Regions from separate parts of the Streptomyces sp. NPDC002809 genome, predicted to be linked through region 1. Evidence: riboswitches for the same ligand, from Rfam matches in the RefSeq annotation. Region 1 holds a riboswitch; each other region holds the start of a gene.
The links. A riboswitch is a leader RNA that binds a small molecule or an ion and turns the genes downstream of it on or off. The one in region 1 is predicted to bind cyclic di-AMP.
Positions count from the first base shown of each region.

Region 1 (4,204 bases):
GGCGAGGGCGAAGTACGGGACGGCCGCGAGCCCGGCACCGGCGGCGGTGTCCTGGAGCTCGCCCTCGTAGGTGTCCCGGGAGACGAGGTTGTAGTGGGGCTGCAGCGCCACGTACCGGGCGAGCCCCTCGCGCTCCGAGAACTCCAGCGAGGCGCGCAGCCGCTGGGGGCTGATGTTGGAGGCGGCGATCTCGCGGACCTTGCCGTCCTTCACCAGCTGGTCGAGGGCGGTGATGATCTCCTCGACCGGGACCGTCTCGTCGTCGAAGTGCGTGTAGTAGAGGTCGATGTGGTCGGTGCCGAGCCGGCTCAGCGACTCCTCGGCGGCGGCCTTGATGGTGGTGGCGGAGAGCCCCTTGTACGCGGGGTGGGCGCCGACCTTGGTGGCCACGACGATGTCGGAACGGTTGCCGCGTGCGGCGAGCCACTTGCCGATGAGGGTCTCCGACTCGCCGCCCTCGTTGCCGGGGACCCAGGCCGAGTAGGAGTCGGCGGTGTCGATGAAGTTGCCGCCGGCCGCCGCGTACGCGTCGAGAACGGCGAAGGACTGCGCCTCGTCGGCGGTCCAGCCGAAGACGTTGCCCCCGAGGGCGAGCGGGAAGACCTGGAGACCGGAGGAGCCGAGCTTGCGGAGAGAAGTCATAGAGGGGACAACCCGTTCCACGGACTCCGCTATTCCATGACCGGTACAGCTTTACCGCTGACGACCGTACGTCCGTGGAGACGGACCGGCAGCCCTGACGTCGGGGGTGAGCGTCAGGGCTGCCGGGGTTTCACGCGCCGGGAACCGGCGTGCGGGAAGGCCTCAGACCGTCAGGCCCCGGGCGCGCAGCCAGGTCATCGGGTCGATGCCGGTGCCGTCCGGGGTGTGGACCTCGAGGTGGAGGTGCGGGCCGGTCACGTTGCCGGTGGCGCCGACGCGTCCGATGGTGTCGCCGGTCGTCACCTTCTGGCCGATGCTGACATCCATCGAGGACTGGTGGCAGAACCACAGCTCCGTGCCGTCCTCCAGCTCCAAGACCGTGCGGTAGCCGTAGGAACCGGAGTAGCCGGCCGACGTGACCGTGCCCGTGTGGATCGCCTTGATCGGCGTACCGGTGGGCGCCGCGAAGTCGAGGCCCGTGTGATAGCCGGAGGACCACATCGATCCGGCCTCGCCGAAGGTCGAGGTGATCGTGTACGAGGAGGTGGGGATGGCGTAGCTGGCCGCGAGCTTGGCGAGCCGCAGGGCCTCCGCCTTCTTCGCCGCCTCTTCCGCCGCCTTCTTCTTCTCCGCGGCGACCTTGGCCTCGGCGGCGTCCTGCTGCTTCTTCGCCTCCGCTGCGGCCTTCTCGGCTGCGGCCTTCTCGGCGGCGGCCTTGATCTCGGCGTCGGCGGCGTCCTGCTGCTGCTCCGCCTGCTGGAGGATGCGGGCGCGGAGGGCCTCACCCGCGTCGGTGGTGCCCTGCTCGGCCTCGGCGGTGGTGATGCCGGCGGTCGTCAGCGGGGCGGAAGCGACCTCGGCGACGGCCTTCTCCGCCGCGGTCTCGGATTCGGACTCGCCCGAGAACAGTGCGCCGACGCCCGGGAGGGACTTGGCGTCGGGGAGATTGTCCGAGATGGAATCGGGAAGAGAGATGGAGACCGGCGGCTTGCTCTGGGCGGTGGCCATGCCACCCGCGCCGACGGCCGCGATGACGCCGACGCCGAGGACGGTGGAGCTGCGGGCCAGACCGTTGCGCTGCTTGGCGACGCGGTGCTTGCCGCGCACGGGACGGACGGAGTCCTCGGTGGGATTCCATTCCTCCCAGGTCCTGTCGGGCCCGGAGTCGTCGGCGCGGAAGTCGTTTCCGAAGCCGCTGCCCCGATCGGTCCCGTAATCGGTCGCGTAGGGGGCCTCGTGCTCCGCACCGACAAAGGTACCGGGCCGGATCGCGAAGTCATCGCCGTACTCGGACACGAACCGGGATGGAGCTTCGGGGGCAGGCTTGTTGGACGCCACGGGGGCGCACTCCTTTCCTTCCTTCTCGCCTACCGGGTTAGCTGACGGGTTCGGAGCAGGAAGGTCTCCTACGGGTTCCTCCGTCTCATCACAAGACAGAGATGCCCGATTCACCCCATGTAGGTGGTTCCCCGGTTCCCTTGCGGGATTCGGCGCTCGCGCACGGTGCCGCCACTGACGACGGCTGGGACAACCGCACTGCGTTATCGAACGTTAATAGACACCGGGGTCCGATTCCAAGCTGTTCCCACTGATCGTTCAGGCCTTTGGCCTGGACTTTACGGGACACAACCGGGTGGAAACGGACGAGTTGATCACCTCTCAGCCACTACCCGCTTTCTGACGTTGCGTCAAATGTTATGCGGAGGGGTGCCCTTCGGTTACGGACGGTGGCATCGCGGCCGGCCACTCCCACCGCACGGTCCCGGACCCGGACTCACCCGCCGCCATCCCTCAGGCCGACGATCTTCACGGTCCTGCGCCGGTCGGGCTGACCCTCGGCCGGCCGACCGACCGCGAGCAGCGCCATGTCGTCCGTCGACTCACCGCCCGTGTGCAGCCGCACGTCATCGGTCAGCGCGGACAGCAGCTCCTCGGGCCCCGGGAAGATCCGGCCCCGCAGCCGCTCGGCGGGGTCGTAGAAGACCCCTTCGGCGTTACGGGCCTCGGAGAGGCCGTCCGTATAGAGAAGGAGCGTCGCCCCGGCGGGCAGGGCCCACTCGTCGGCCCGGTCCGGCCACACCCCCAGCGCCATCCCCAGCGGCAGCGCCGGCACCGAAGGCCCGAGCACCTCCAGCGCCCCGTCCGTGTGCAGCAGCAGCGGCTCGGGGTGGCCGCGGTTGACGATCCGCACCACGGACGCACCCGGCGGGATCTCCGCCAGCACGGCGGTGACGAACCCCTCCACCGCGTCGAGGCCGCCACGCGTGCTCGACTCGCGCGCCAGCGCACGCTCCAGCCGCTGCGCCACACCCTCCAGCGACTCCTCCTGCTCGGCCGCCTCCCGGAACGCCCCGATGATGACCGCCACCGCCTCCACCGCGTCCAGCCCCTTGCCGCGCACATCCCCGACCACCAGCCGCACCCCCTGCGGGGTGTCCGTGACGGAGAACAGGTCACCGCCGACGAACTCGTCCGCCTGCGCCGCCTCGTACCGTGCGGCGACATACAGTCCGCCGATCCGGTCGGACGGCGTCGGCAGCACCGCCCGCATGGCGGTCTCCGCGATGACACGGGCCGAAGCCAGCTGCTCGTTGCTGCGCCGCACGACACCGTTGATCACGACAGCGAGGGCGGAGACGGTGAGGACGGTGAGCAGTTCGATGGAGGGCACGACCTGGAACAGGTTGCCGTTGTAGATCCGCAGCGCGACGACCGCCAGCAGCGCGGCGGCGCCGGTACGGACGGTGCTGGCCAGTGAGAAGAACGGCGCCGCGATCAGCGGGGCCGCCGCGAACAGCGGGATGGCCGTGAAGGCGGGCGGGGTGAGGGCGTCGAACAGCATGCCCCCGCCGATCATCAGCGCAGGCAGCGCCCGGACGAACCGGCGGGTCCGCACCCCACCCGCACGCCTCTTCCGCCGCGTCTCCCGCTTCCCCACCTGCTGGTCTCCTGCCCGGTGCACCCCCACGGCCGCGGACGGTACCGCGCACCACCCCAGGCTTCCCGGAGCAGGGTCGCGAAGCGACTCCTCGTCGGCCAATGGGGGTACGTACGCGGAACGCGGCTCGGCGCCGAGCGACCCGGCGGGCCGACGGCGTACGAACGAATCAGGCCCGGCACGCTGTATGCATGCCGGGCCTGATTCTTCAGTAGCGGGGACAGGATTTGAACCTGCGACCTCTGGGTTATGAGCCCAGCGAGCTACCGAGCTGCTCCACCCCGCGTCGGTAAACACAACTCTACGGCATGTTCGGGACGCTCATGACCACTCGGCGCCCACACCCCACAGACGGCACCCCGGCCGGCCCGACGGCCGCACAGCAGCCCGACGGCACCCACGCGCACCGGCCCATGACCACTCTCTGCCCGCAGCGACGCCCACGCCGATGCCACACCCACGCCCGAGCGGCATCCAGCCCCGCTCCAACCACCGCCCGAGAGTGGCAAATAGAGGTCGGCAAACCTGAACAAACCACCCCCGCAGCGCCTTTGACGGCCGGGCAGCAGGCCACTCCCGCCGGACGATCTTCGCCATGTCGTCAAAGTGTTGAAAACGAGAAGG
Region 1 covers NZ_JBEOVJ010000001.1:23,281-27,484, forward strand. The annotation lists gene ABT025_RS00065 (aldo/keto reductase) at 1-642, opposite strand, end outside; gene ABT025_RS00070 (M23 family metallopeptidase) at 805-1,980, opposite strand; cyclic di-AMP (ydaO/yuaA leader) riboswitch at 1,992-2,145, opposite strand; gene ABT025_RS00075 (PP2C family protein-serine/threonine phosphatase) at 2,417-3,538, opposite strand; tRNA gene ABT025_RS00080 (tRNA-Met) at 3,793-3,866, opposite strand.

Region 2 (4,204 bases), on a different contig from region 1:
AACCTGGCACCGGCGGCGGGCTCCTCGGCCTGCAGCCAGTCGCTGTCCACGCCGGAGAGCCCCTTGGCGGAGCCCCAGAGGACGACGACGCCGCCGGCGTCGGTCACCGGTTCGAGGTTCTCGCCGGGGAGGCCGACGACCGCGTCGTCGTACCCGTCCCCGTCCAGGTCGCCCGAGGCCAGGGCGCGGCCGAAGCCGTCCCCCGCCTCGGCGGCGCCCGGCACCCCGGTGGTGTTCTGGCTGAGGACGGCGCCCCGGGTGGTACCGATGCCGCCCGGCCCGCCGTACTGCACGGTCACATAGCCCGCGCCCTTCTTGCCGCCGATGGTCCCGCCGGGCGCGCCGATGAGCACGTCCTCGTAGCCGTCGCCGTTGAAATCGGAGTTGCGGTCGTCCGCGTGTGTTCCGCCGGGGGTGCCGGCGTGGGCGGAGGGCGCGACGGCGGCGGCCCCTGCCATCAGGAGAAATGAGGCCGCGACAACGACGGCCGGACGGTGGGCGCGCACGAGCGGCTCCTCGGTTCAAGGATGACCGGGCGAGGGCCTGCCGGACCGCGATCTGCCCCCAGGCCCCTGATCCGGGGGACGCCGGAAGGAGCCCGTTGTCCTCCCGGCGCCCTGTTGGACAGGCTCTGCGGCACAAGGGTTGTACGGCATCGCGAAAGGGGTGGAGGGGAGCAGTTCAGCTCCCTTCCACCCCTGTTCACGGTTCCGCCCGGAGGCGGGGGACCGCAGTGGCTCAGTAGGCCCCGAAGACGTTGTCGATCGAGCCGTACGTGGCGGCCGCGTAGTTGCACGCGGCGGTGATGTTGGCGACGGGGTCCAGGATGTCCAGCGAGGTGCCGGGCACGTGGTAGGCGTCGAACGTGGGCTGGATGACCTGGAGGAGGCCCTTGGACGGGGTGCCGGCGGCGGCGTTCGAGTCCCAGTTGTTGACGATCTGGGGGTTGCCCGAGGACTCGCGCATGATGTTGCGGTGGATGCTGTCGTAGCTGCCGGGAATGCCGTTCTCGGCCATGACGGCGAGGGACTCCTTGATCCAGCCGTCGAGGTCGTCGGTGTACGCCGTCGCGGTCTGCGCGGGGGTGGTCGCGGCGGTCTCCACGGCGACGGGCGTCGCCGTCCGCTGGGAACGGTCGGCGCGGTCGGTGCTCTCGGCCCGGTCGGCCGACGGCTGCGAGGCGCTGCCGGAAGTGTTCTCCGCCTTGAACTCGCTCTTGGTCGCGGCCTCGGGGGCTGCGGCCGCGGACTTGGCGCCGATGGTCAGCTTCAGGCCCGGGTGAATGAGGTCGGGGTTGCCGCCCACCACACTCCGGTTGTCCTGGTAGAGACGCTCCCAGCCGCCACTGAGGGAATGCCCTCGGGCGATCTTGGAAAGCGAATCACCGGAGACCACTGAATAGGTGGTGGATTCGGTCTTCTGTGCGGCAATTTCCTTGCCGGTCACGGAAGTCGGGGCTGCGGCCTTTTCCGCGACGACTGCCTGAGCGGGGGAGGCAGAAGCCGATCCGGCCGCGATCAGGGGGAGTGCGAGGACGACTCCTCCTGCGCTCACGGCGATGAAACCGCGGGTCAGGGAAGTGGACTTGGAACGACGGTGCTGACCCTTGAAGGGCATGGCGCTTTTCCTCTCCGCCGCCTGCGAGGTGAGCTGTCGGGTTCGGACTGGAGATGTCCGGCCGCACATGGCGACTTCACCCCTAGCCGCTCCGGATTCCGGACCGGCGGCAAACCTGGGTCCCCCGCTCCTGCCGCACGTGATGTGGTCGGGTTACCGGACGGCGGCAGGATTCGGCGTTCCATCCGGATTGACGGTGACCGTAAGCGAGAAAGGGCAGGCGAAACAAGCCCGGAATTCCTGATCACAATTGATTCGCAAGATCAATCAAAGGAAATATGGGACGCCGGTCACATGCGAGCGGGTCAACTTTCTTGGCGCGACAGGGAACCGAAGCCTCCGGCCGCGCGTCCGGGACGGGAAACGTGACGCTGGCCACTGCGCCCGAAAGGGGTGATTTGCCGGATATTCAAGAGGTGTGCCCCATGGAAAAGCGACCCCGCCAGGCATTCTCGACAGTTCCGAAGAATCGCTCAATTAGGACAATAAGGGGCAGGTATCGGCTGTGCGGCCACGCCGGTCCGGCTGCGCGCCACCACGACCGGTGAGCCGTCTCCCGGGGCGCGGAGGATGTCCGCGTCGAGCGCGTACAGCTCCTTCACCAGGGCCTCGTCGACCGTCTCGCGGGGGGCACCCCGAGCGATGACCCGGCCGCCCTTCATCGCGACGAGCAGATCGGCGTAACGGGCCGCGGCGGCGAGGTCGTGCTGGACCATGACGACGGTACGGCCGGTGGCCGCGACCTCGCGGACGAGTTCCAGGACCTCGACGGCATGCCCGAGATCGAGGGCACTGGTGGGTTCGTCGAGCAGGACGACCGGGGTCTGCTGGGCGAGGACCATCGCGAGCCAGCAGCGCTGGCGCTGGCCGCCGGACAGCCGGTCGATGCGCTCGCCGGCCAGTGCGGTGGTGCCGGTGGCGTCGAGTGCGTCGCGTACCGCCTGCTCGTCCTCGCGCGACCACTGGCGCAGCAGCCCCTGGTGCGGGCTGCGGCCGTAGCGGACCAGACCGGCCACGGTGACCGCCTCGGGGGCGCGCGGCGACTGCGGCAGCAGGGCGACATGGTGGGCGGCCCTGCGCCGGCCGGTCTGCCAGATGTCCGTCCCGCCGATCAGTACCGTGCCGGACTCCGGCCGGTGGAGCCGGGCGACGGTGCGCAGCAGGGTCGACTTCCCGCAGCCGTTGGGACCCACGATCGCGACGACCTGTCCGGCGGGGACGGTGAGGCCGACGTTCTCGACGACGGGGCGGCCCGGGTATCCGGCGTGCAGGCCACGGACTTCGAGGCCCGCCTTCGTACCGGTCGGATTCTCGGTCATGTGCGGTTCACGCCTTTCCGGCGGCCGGGTCCGGCCGCAGCAGTACCCACAGGAGGAAGGGGCCGCCGAGGACGCTGGTGACGACCCCGACGGGAAGTTCGACCGGAGCGGCGACGCGTCCGATCGCGTCGGCCGCTGCGATCAGGGCTGCCCCGGTCAGCGCCGAGCCGGTGACCGGCACCCGGGTGGGGCCGGTCAGCCGCTGCGCGAGGATCGGCGCCGCCAGTGCCACGAAGGCGATGGGGCCGCCGACCCCGACGGCCGTACCCGCCAGAAGTACCGCGAGGACGAGAGCGACGGTACGCACCCGACGCAGATCGACTCCGAGAGAACTCGCCACCTCATCGCCGAAGCGCAGCAGTTGGAGGCGGTGCCCGGCCGCCAGCGAGAGCGGGACGAGGAGGAGCAGGGCCACGGCAAGCGGCATACCGGCATCCCAGTCACGCCCGTTGAGGCTGCCGACGGCCCAGAGGAACACTCCGCCCGCCGTGTTGTCGTTCTCGCGCGACATGATCAGATCGCTCACCGCGCCGATGAACGTGGAGACGCCGATCCCCGCCACCAGCAGCCGGTAGCCGGCGCTGCCCGCTCCCCCGGCGCACAGGACGACCAGGACCGCGGCGGCTACGGCACCGAGCGGCCCGAGCCACCAGTTGCCGACCATGCCGGTGGCGGACCCCGCGGCGGCCGCGACCACGGCGGCGGTGGCGCCCTCGTTGACCCCGACGAGGTCCGGCGTGGCGAGGCGGTTGCCGGCCAGGGTCTGGGTGAGACAGCCCGCGATGCCGAGCGCGGCACCGACCAGCAGCCCGGTGAGGATACGGGGAAGCCGGAACTCCCGCACGATCATGACGGTGCCTGCATCGCCGGTTCCGAGCAGTCCCGAAAGGGTCTCCGACAGGCTCATTCCGGTCGAACTCGCCATTACCGCAAGAGTGATGAGGACTGCCAGCAGCGGAAGGAGTACCGCGGCGGCGAGCGCGCTGCGCCTCGGCAGGAGCCAGGACAGCGTTCCGGTGCGGAGCACGACGCTGTCGGGAGGGGTCACGTCCGTCACGCCGGGACCCCCGCGGACAAGCGGGAGGAGCGGGCGATCCACACGAGCAGGGGGCCGCCGACGAAGGCGAGCAGCACACTGACCGGGGTCTCCCAGGGGCGGATCACGATCCGGGCGAGAATGTCCGCGACGATCATGATGTCGGCCGCGATCAGGGCGGACAGGACGAGCCCCGCGGTCATCCGCGCTCCGGCCAGCGCCCGGGCGGCGT
Region 2 covers NZ_JBEOVJ010000068.1:15,299-19,502, forward strand. The annotation lists gene ABT025_RS29850 (FG-GAP repeat protein) at 1-506, opposite strand, end outside; gene ABT025_RS29855 (LysM peptidoglycan-binding domain-containing protein) at 739-1,617, opposite strand; cyclic di-AMP (ydaO/yuaA leader) riboswitch at 1,621-1,806, opposite strand; gene ABT025_RS29860 (ABC transporter ATP-binding protein) at 2,091-2,936, opposite strand; gene ABT025_RS29865 (FecCD family ABC transporter permease) at 2,944-3,993, opposite strand; gene ABT025_RS29870 (FecCD family ABC transporter permease) at 3,990-4,204, opposite strand, start outside.
Region 2: linked by a shared signal. The riboswitch ahead of ABT025_RS29855 (LysM peptidoglycan-binding domain-containing protein) and the one ahead of ABT025_RS00070 (M23 family metallopeptidase) in region 1 are both predicted to bind cyclic di-AMP.

Region 3 (4,204 bases), on a different contig from region 1:
AGCCGGTCGGCATCGTCCGTGGTGATGGGCCTGATGCGCGCGGTGCCGCCGTCGCGGAGCACCACGTCCGCCTCCCAGTGATCGGGGTAGGCGTGATGCGGACTCTGCTCCGGAGAGGGCTGCATGGGCAAAGCCTACGGCTCCGTCAGCGGTCGCGTGGGGGCCGGGGCCGGGGCAGTCTGAGGGGGGCCGGGCGACGGTCGGCGCGGGCCGGGAACGGCCCGCGGGTCGGCTGGAGCACCGCGCACTGCATGAGAGACTGGTCTAGACAACCATTGATTCGTGAAGGGCAGAACCATGGCTGAGCGCCGCGTCAACGTCGGTTGGGCCGAGGGCCTGCACGCCCGCCCCGCTTCCATCTTCGTCCGTGCCGCCACGGCTTCCGGCATCCCCGTGACCATCGCCAAGGCCGATGGCAACCCGGTGAACGCGGCCTCCATGCTCGCCGTGCTCGGGCTCGGCGCACAGGGCGGCGAGGAGATCGTCCTCGCGTCCGACGCCGACAACGCCGAAGCCGCCCTGGACCGCCTGTCCAAGCTGGTCGCCGAGGGGCTCGACGAGCTTCCGGAGACCGTCTGATCCCCGGGTCACGACAACAGGCGTTCCCGCGGGAGAGCCGCGGCACCCTTCACCGGGAGCCGCGGCTCTTTCGTTTTCATGAAGGCCTTCACTCCACAACACGCACAACCTCTGCCCGGGATAGGGGTGCGCCCGGAAAGCCGCTTCCGCCGAAGGAAATTCGGGCAGCACGAATAGAGCCCTGCGGAATGCCCATTCTTTGTATACGGCGCAATTGTTAATGCCGTCCGCTCGGCGTGTTTACGGAATGTTGCGAGGTCCTCACCCGGGCGGGGCGGACCGTGGCAGCATCGGGCCGGCCGGGGCGGCGCAGCCGGTACGCGGTGGTGGCCCGCTCGGCATGCTGGGCGGCCAGGGACCTCGCCCTCTCCGCGTCACCGCGCGCCACGGCGTCCACGATCGCTCCGTGCTCGGCCCACGAATCGGCCGGGCGGGCCGGATGCTCGACCACGTACATCCAGGCGGTCTTGTGCCGGAGCTGGGTGAGCATCGCGATCAGGCCGGGACTGCCGGAGGCCTGCGCGAGTGTCTCGTGGAACCAGCCGCCCAGGGAGCGCAGATCGTCGCCCTCCCCCCTGCGGGCCCGCTCCTGACCGAGCCTGACCAGGCCGCGCAGCACCTTGAGGTGCGCGTCCGTGCGACGGTGGGCGGCCCGGGCCGCACCGAGCGGCTCCAGGAGCATCCTGACCTCCAGGAGGTCGGCGGCCTCCTGCTCGGTGGGCTCGGCGACGCAGGCTCCGGCGTGCCTGCGGGTGACCACGAACCCCTCGGACTCCAGGGTGCGCAGCGCTTCCCGCACCGGGACCCGGGAGACCCCGTAGCGGCGCGCGAGTACCTCCTCGGTGAGTCGGCTGCCGCGTTCGAAGACACCCGAGACGATGTCTTCGCGGATTGCCGTGCATACCGAATGCGCCGGAATGCGCATGTCCGAACCTCCGCCTTAATCCCCGCGAAACGCGGCCGATCGACGCCTGTCCTGCGACTCTATTGCAATGCGGTCGCATTTCCGACGGCGGGTGGAAATTCATGAATATCTTTTGGTCACCGGCCGTTCGGGAACGACCGGTGCGGACCCGGTGCGGCAGCCGACACGGCGAAGGCCCCGGCGTGATGCCGGGGCCTTCGCCGTGTCCTGGGACCGGTCAGAGGTTGACGCCGTGGGCGCGCAGGTAGGCGACCGGGTCCATGTCGGAGCCGTACGAGGGCGTGGTCCGGGCCTCGAAGTGGAGGTGCGGGCCGGTCGAGTTGCCGGTGGAGCCGGAGAGACCGATCTGCTGCCCGCCGCCGACACTCTGGCCGACGGACACACCGATCGAGGAGAGGTGGCCGTACTGGGTGTACGTGCCGTCCGTCATCCGCAGCACGATGTTGTTGCCGTACGCGCCGCCCCAGCCCGCCTCGACGACCGTGCCGGCGCCTACGGCGACGACGGAGCTGCCGGACGCGGCGTGGAAGTCGATGCCGGAGTGACTGCCGGAGGACCAGAGCGAGCCGCTGGACTTGTAGCCGGTGCTCACGTACGAACCGGCGACGGGGAGCTGGAAGGAGCCGAGCCTGGCGCGCTCGGCGGAACGGGCGGCGCGGGACGCGCTCTCGCGGGCCTCCTCGGCTCGGGCGGCGGCCTTCGCCTTCGCGGCCGCCTCGGCCTTCACCTTCGCCTTCGCCTTGAGCTCCGCCTTCTTCTTCGCCGCGGCCTTCTTCCTGGCCGCCTCGGCCTCGGCCTTCTTCTCCGCGACGTCGGCCTGGTGCTGCTGTGCGTCCGCCTGTGCTTCGATCCGGTCGGCGAGGACGTTCTCGATGGCGATGACCTGGGTGAGGCCGGTCTCGCTGACGGCGGGGGTCTCGGTGTCCGCGGCGAGGGCCGGGGAGGCCAGTCCGCCGATGACGCCGCTGGTGGCCAGAGTCGCGATGCCGACGGCCTTCGCGCCGGTGCGCGTCAGACGGCCCGGGGCACGATGCTTCCCGGTGGCACGGGTGAACGCCATGAAGTGGCTGGTCCTTTCCTTCCTTCTCGCCTACCGGGTTAGCTGACGGGTTCGGAGCAGGAAGGTCTCCTACGGATCCCCCGGCCTCGTACGAGGCTCAGGCATCCGATTCACCCCAGGGACTGCATGGGTCCCCGGCTCCCCAGGCTCGCGCCTGACGGGGACTCGGCGATGACTGCCCGGTAGGTCGCGGATGCGGCATACGGGTGACGGACAGCCGAGCCGACGCTAAGCGGGGGTACTTCCCCACACCAAACGGACAGGGCGTTTTGTAGCGCATCCCACAGGGCAGACAGGCAACCTCTCCAACAAAGCGGACAAAACGGAAGGCCCTGACGGAGTGATCTCCGCCAGGGCCTTCCGTTTGCCCCGGTATCGAGTGAAGTAGCCGGTCGATCAGCCGGTCACGACCGATACCTCGCCGATGCCGAGCGCCCGGACGGGCTCGGCGATCTGCGCCGCGTCACCGACCAGAACCGTGACCAGCCGGTCCTGCGGGAAGGCGTTGACCACGGCCGCGGTCGCCTCGACCGTGCCGGTCTCCGCGAGGCGCGCGTACAGGTGCGCCTGGTAGTCGTCCGGAAGGTGCTGCTCGACCTGGTCGGCGAGGGTGCCCGCGACCGAGGCCGCCGTCTCGAACTTGAGCGGGGCCACACCCACGAGGTTCTGCACGGCCGTCTCGCGCTCTGCGTCCGTCAGTCCTTCGGCGGCCAGGGTCCGCAGGACCGTCCACAGGTCCTCCAGCGCCGGGCCGGTGGACTCCGTGTCCACGGAACCGCTGATGGCGAGCATCGCGGCACCCGTCGCCCCGGAGGCGGAGTCCGGGGCCGAGGAGCGCAGCACCTGGGCGAAGGCCCGCACTCCGTAGGTGTAGCCCTTCTCCTCGCGCAGCACCCGGTCGAGCCGGGAGGTGAGCGTGCCTCCCAGGCAGTACGTGCCGAGCACCTGCGCCGGCCAGACGCTGTCGTGCCGGTCGGCGCCGATGCGGCCGATCAGCAGCTGCGTCTGCACCGCGCCGGGGCGGTCCACGATCACCACACGGCCCGCGTCGTCGGCGGTGATCGGCGGGACGGGGCGTGGCTCTGCGGTGTTGCCCGACCAGTCGCCGACGGTGTCGGCGAGCAGGGCGTCCAGGTCGATGCCCGTGAGGTCGCCGACGACCACGACGGTCGCGGTCGACGGGCGGACGTGGGCGTCGTAGAAGGCACGCACGGCGGCGGAGTCGATCCGTGCCACGGTCTCTTCGGTGCCCTGGCGGGGACGAGACATGCGGGCCGTGGCCGGGAAGAGCTCCTTCGAGAGCTGCTTGGCGGCGCGCCGGGCGGGGTTGGCCTGCTCGTGCGGGATCTCGTCCAGCCGGTTGCCCACCAGCCGCTCGATCTCGCTGTCGGCGAAGGCGGGCGCCCGCAGGGCCTCGGAGACCAGGCCGAGCGCCTTGGCCAGCCGGGAGGCCGGAACCTCCAGGGAGACCCGGACACCGGGGTGGTCGGCGTGGGCGTCGAGCGTGGCGCCGCACCGCTCCAGCTCGGCGGCGAACTCCTCGGCGCTGCGCTTGTCGGTCCCCTCGGACAGGGCGCGCGCCATGATCGTGGCGACCCCGTCCAGCCCCTCGGGCTCGGCGTCCAACGGGGCGTCGAGGA
Region 3 covers NZ_JBEOVJ010000084.1:21,010-25,213, reverse strand. The annotation lists gene ABT025_RS32755 (bifunctional acetate--CoA ligase family protein/GNAT family N-acetyltransferase) at 1-125, opposite strand, end outside; gene ABT025_RS32750 (HPr family phosphocarrier protein) at 298-579, shown strand; gene ABT025_RS32745 (GntR family transcriptional regulator) at 797-1,504, opposite strand; gene ABT025_RS32740 (M23 family metallopeptidase) at 1,722-2,564, opposite strand; cyclic di-AMP (ydaO/yuaA leader) riboswitch at 2,578-2,745, opposite strand; gene ABT025_RS32735 (M16 family metallopeptidase) at 2,961-4,204, opposite strand, start outside.
Region 3: linked by a shared signal. The riboswitch ahead of ABT025_RS32740 (M23 family metallopeptidase) and the one ahead of ABT025_RS00070 (M23 family metallopeptidase) in region 1 are both predicted to bind cyclic di-AMP.

Region 4 (4,204 bases), on a different contig from region 1:
TGGTAGACCTCGGCGCCCCAGCGCAGGGCCTCGGAGAAGGACTCCGCGCCGATCGGGGCGATCATGAACTCCTGGATGTCCACGTTGGAGTCGGCGTGCGACCCACCGTTGAGGATGTTCATCATCGGGACGGGCAGCAGGTGCGCGTTCGGGCCACCGAGGTAGCGGAACAGCGGCAGGTCCGAGGCCTCGGAGGCGGCGTGGGCCACGGCGAGCGAGACGCCGAGGATGGCGTTGGCGCCGAGCGAGCCCTTGTTCTCCGTGGCGTCCAGGTCGAACATCGCCTGGTCGATCAGCCGCTGCTCGGTCGCGTCGTAACCGACGAGCTCCGGGCCGATCTGCTCGATCACGGCGAGGACGGCCTTCTCGACACCCTTGCCGTGGTAGCGGTTGGGGTCTCCGTCACGAAGCTCGATGGCCTCGAACGCACCGGTGGAGGCGCCGGACGGAACGGCAGCACGGCCCGTGCTGCCGTCGTCGAGGCCGACCTCGACCTCGACCGTGGGGTTTCCGCGGGAGTCGAGGATTTCCCTGGCTACGACGACGTCGATGGACGGCACGAGGCATCTCCTTCTGGGATATGACGCTGGTGGTGCAGGGTCGCTTTGGCCTTGCGACAAGAGCCTAACCGGCCGGGCCGCATCAACCGGCCGACCGCCCGTCCCCTGGGACGAAAAAGGACTCAAGGGCGGGCACAGCCGGACAAAGGGCCAGAATTTTACTGACGAGTAACTACAACAGTTGAACGATCACGCCGAAACCGGCCGACCCCGGCCCGGCACGCACGGGGGGAAGATGCGCACCGGACCGGGGCGGCCGGAGTGATTCGGCGAGGAGAGATCGCGACTACTTCGTCAGGTGGAGCTGCTGACCCGGGTAGATCAGGTCGGCGTCCGTGACGATGTCCTTGTTCAGCTTGAAGAGCTGCTCCCAGCCGCCCTTGACCTTGTGGTCGGCGGCGATCTTGCTCAGGGAGTCGCCGGTGACGACCTTGTACTCGCCGTCACCCTTCTCGACCTTCTTGCCGGTCGGGGTGGTGACGGTCTTCGACTCGGCCTTGGGGGCGGCCGAACGCTCCGAGCGGTTGGTGGCGGGGGCCTCGGCGCGCTCGGCCTTCTTCGGCTCGGCCTGCTGGACCGGCGCCGACTCCTGCTTCGGGGCGGTCTCCGTCTTGGCGGCGGAGGAGCCGGTGTCGACGCCCGGGTCGACACCGTCGTTGCTCAGGTTGCCGGCACCGGCACAGGACCAGGCGCCCGGGCCCTGCAGGTCGAGGAGCTTCTCGGCGACAGCGATCTGCTGGGCCTTGGTGGCCAGGTCGGCGCGGGCCGCGTACTGGGTGCCGCCGGCGGCGGCCCAGCTGGACTGCGAGAACTGCAGGCCGCCGTAGTAGCCGTTGCCGGTGTTGATGGACCAGTTGCCACCGGACTCGCACTGGGCGACGGCGTCCCACGTGGACACGGAGGCGGCGGAGGCGCCGGTGGCACCCATCAGGGGCACGGCGATGGCGGCACCGGTGACACCGGCGAGCGTGGCGATACGGACGGCCTTGGACGGGCGACGGTGCTTGTTGCCCTTGCTGTTGAGCAGCATCGAGACTTCTCCTCACCGACGCCTACGAGGTGAGCTGTCGGGTTCGGGCCAAGTGAGTTGCCCGGTCGCACGTCCTAGCGCACGACTTCACCCCAAGCCGGTCCTGGTGCGTCTTGCGACGACCGGGCCCGGCGCTTACCTGGGTCCCCCGCTCCTGCCTACGGCGCTTTACGCGTCTGTTCCCTTCGACCGACGGCAGGATTCGGCGTGACGGTCGACGGGGCCCGCGGTGCGAGCGGTTCCGACCGTAAACACACCCACCCCTCATATCCAAAGATGGACATACCGGATAAACAGCCCTTACTTGCATCCGAAGAAGCACTGTTTGCGCAGGTGGGAACGGCTGCGGCGGGACCTCCCGAACAAGACGCGCCAGTTCACGCGAAGAGACCCATGTCTCACTTGGTCAAAAGTGGGACATAGGCCTCTTAACTACCCCAACTTTTGGGGTGTTTTCAGCTGATCATCAGACCGCTCTCACTCGGCCTTCATGCCGAGATCAAGGCTCTGGCCAGGCAGGATGAGGTCCGGGTCGGAGCCCACCTCGGCCTTGTTGGCCTCGTACAGCCCGGTCCAGCCTCCCGGCAGCTTCTGTGCATCAGCAATCGACCAGAGGTTGTCGCCGGCGCGGACGGTGTACGTGCCGTCAGATGCCGGGGCGCCGGTGTCGCGTGCGCCACCGTCACCTCGCGAGGCGTGCCGCCCCGCATCCCGGTCGCCGCCGCCGCTCCGGGTCCCCTCGGGGGCCGGAGCGCCCCGGTGCTTGCCACCCTTCTCCTGCCCCCCGGAGGGGTCCTCCTCGGCGCCGGAGGCGTCCCCGGAGGGCGACGTGGAGGGCGTGGCGGAGGGTGCGGCCGACGGCGAGGCGGACGCGTCCGGCTTCCCGTTCCCGCCCTCCGTGTCGTCCGTGGCCCCGTCCGCGGGCGTCGTCGCGTCCGAGGACGCGTCGTCCGACGCGGCGGCGTCCCCGGAGGGGTCGCCCGCCTCGGACGGGTCCGTACTGCCGGCGGTGTCGTCGGCCGGGGCGCTGCCCGGGTCCACACCCGGCAGGCCGCTGTCCACGACGAGGCCCGAGATGACCGCACAGCTGGGCCACGCCTTCGGGCCCTGGTCCTCCAGGACCTTCTCCGCCACGGCGATCTGCTGCGAGCGGCTGGCGAGGTCCGCGCGCTCCGCGTACGAGTCACCGCCGTACGACTTCCAGACCTCCTGCGAGAACTGCAGGCCGCCGTAGTAGCCGTTGCCGAGGTCGGCGCTCCACATGCCGCCGCTCTCGCACTCGGCCACCCGGTCCCAGGTCGAGGCGTCGGCTGCGTGCGCGCCTGCCGCGCCGAGCAGCGGGATGGCGATGGCCGAACCGGTCACGCCTGCGGCGACGATGATCGCGGGTGCCTGCCGAGGGCGACGGTGTCTGCCGTTCGCGGAGCCCATGGGGATGCCTTCCGTGTGACTGACGAGTGACTGGTGAGTCGAACGGTGAACCTAGCGGGACTCGAACGTGTGTCACAAGTCGATGCAGCAGAGATCACGTGAAAGTCACAGAGTTGACAGAGTGTCACCTTCATCGGACACCGGCCCCGGGGTGAACTCCACGGGCAGCGTGCGCAGTCCGCGCATGATGAGCCCGCCACGCCACCGCAAATCGGCAGGTTCTCCCGCAAGTCGCAGGTCCGGAAGGCGTTTCAGGAGCGTGGCGAGGGCGGCCTGCCCCTCCAGCCGGGCAAGCGGTGCTCCCAGGCAGTAGTGGATTCCGTGACCGTAGCCGAGGTGCTGATTGTCACGCCGCGAGAGGTCCAACGTGTCCGGCCTGCGGAAGCGTTCCGGGTCCCGGTCGGCGGCCGCCAGCACGACGAGCACCGGGTCACCCTCGGCCACCCTCTGCCCGCCGATCGTCAGCGGCTCGATGGCGTACCGCCAGGTCGCCAGCTCCACCGGACCGTCGTACCGCAGCAGTTCCTCGACACCCGTGGCCAACAGCTCCGTCTCCCCCGCGGCCAGGGAACGCTGGAGCTGCGCCCGCTGCTCCGGGTGACCCAACAGGGTGTGGATGCTGTTGCCGATCAAGTTGACTGTGGTCTCAAAACCGGCGAAGAGGAGGATAAAGGCCATCGCGGCGGCCTCGTTCTCCGTCAGGTGCTCGCCGTGGTCGCTCGCCCGGATCAGCCCCGAGATCAGGTCGTCCCCCGGGTTCTCGCGCTTGCGGTGGATCAGTTCCAGGAGATAGCCACGCATCTTCTTCACGGAACGGGCCACCCCGCCGCGCGGGCCGCCGCCGTGGCGGATCATCATGCCCGCCCAGTCCCGGAAGTCGTCCTGGTCCTCGCTCGGAACGCCCAGCAGGTCGCAGATCGCGTAGATGGGGAGCGGGAAGGCGAACTCGTGGATGAGGTCCGCCTCCCCCTTCTCGACGAAACCGTCGATGAGCCGGTCGGTCAGCTCCTGCACACGCGGGGCGAACTCCGCGATGCGACGCGGAGTGAACGCCTTGGACACGAGGCGGCGCAGCCGGGTGTGGTCGGGCGGGTCGATGTTCAGCAGATGTGTCATCAACTCCGCCTTGCGCTCGCCCGGGATCCCCGTCTTCCCCTTGGTGTGCGCGGACCCGGCGTGGTGT
Region 4 covers NZ_JBEOVJ010000066.1:40,728-44,931, reverse strand. The annotation lists gene eno (phosphopyruvate hydratase) at 1-560, opposite strand, end outside; gene ABT025_RS29555 (transglycosylase family protein) at 847-1,590, opposite strand; cyclic di-AMP (ydaO/yuaA leader) riboswitch at 1,595-1,766, opposite strand; gene ABT025_RS29550 (transglycosylase family protein) at 2,068-3,021, opposite strand; gene ABT025_RS29545 (cytochrome P450 family protein) at 3,127-4,204, opposite strand, start outside.
Region 4: linked by a shared signal. The riboswitch ahead of ABT025_RS29555 (transglycosylase family protein) and the one ahead of ABT025_RS00070 (M23 family metallopeptidase) in region 1 are both predicted to bind cyclic di-AMP.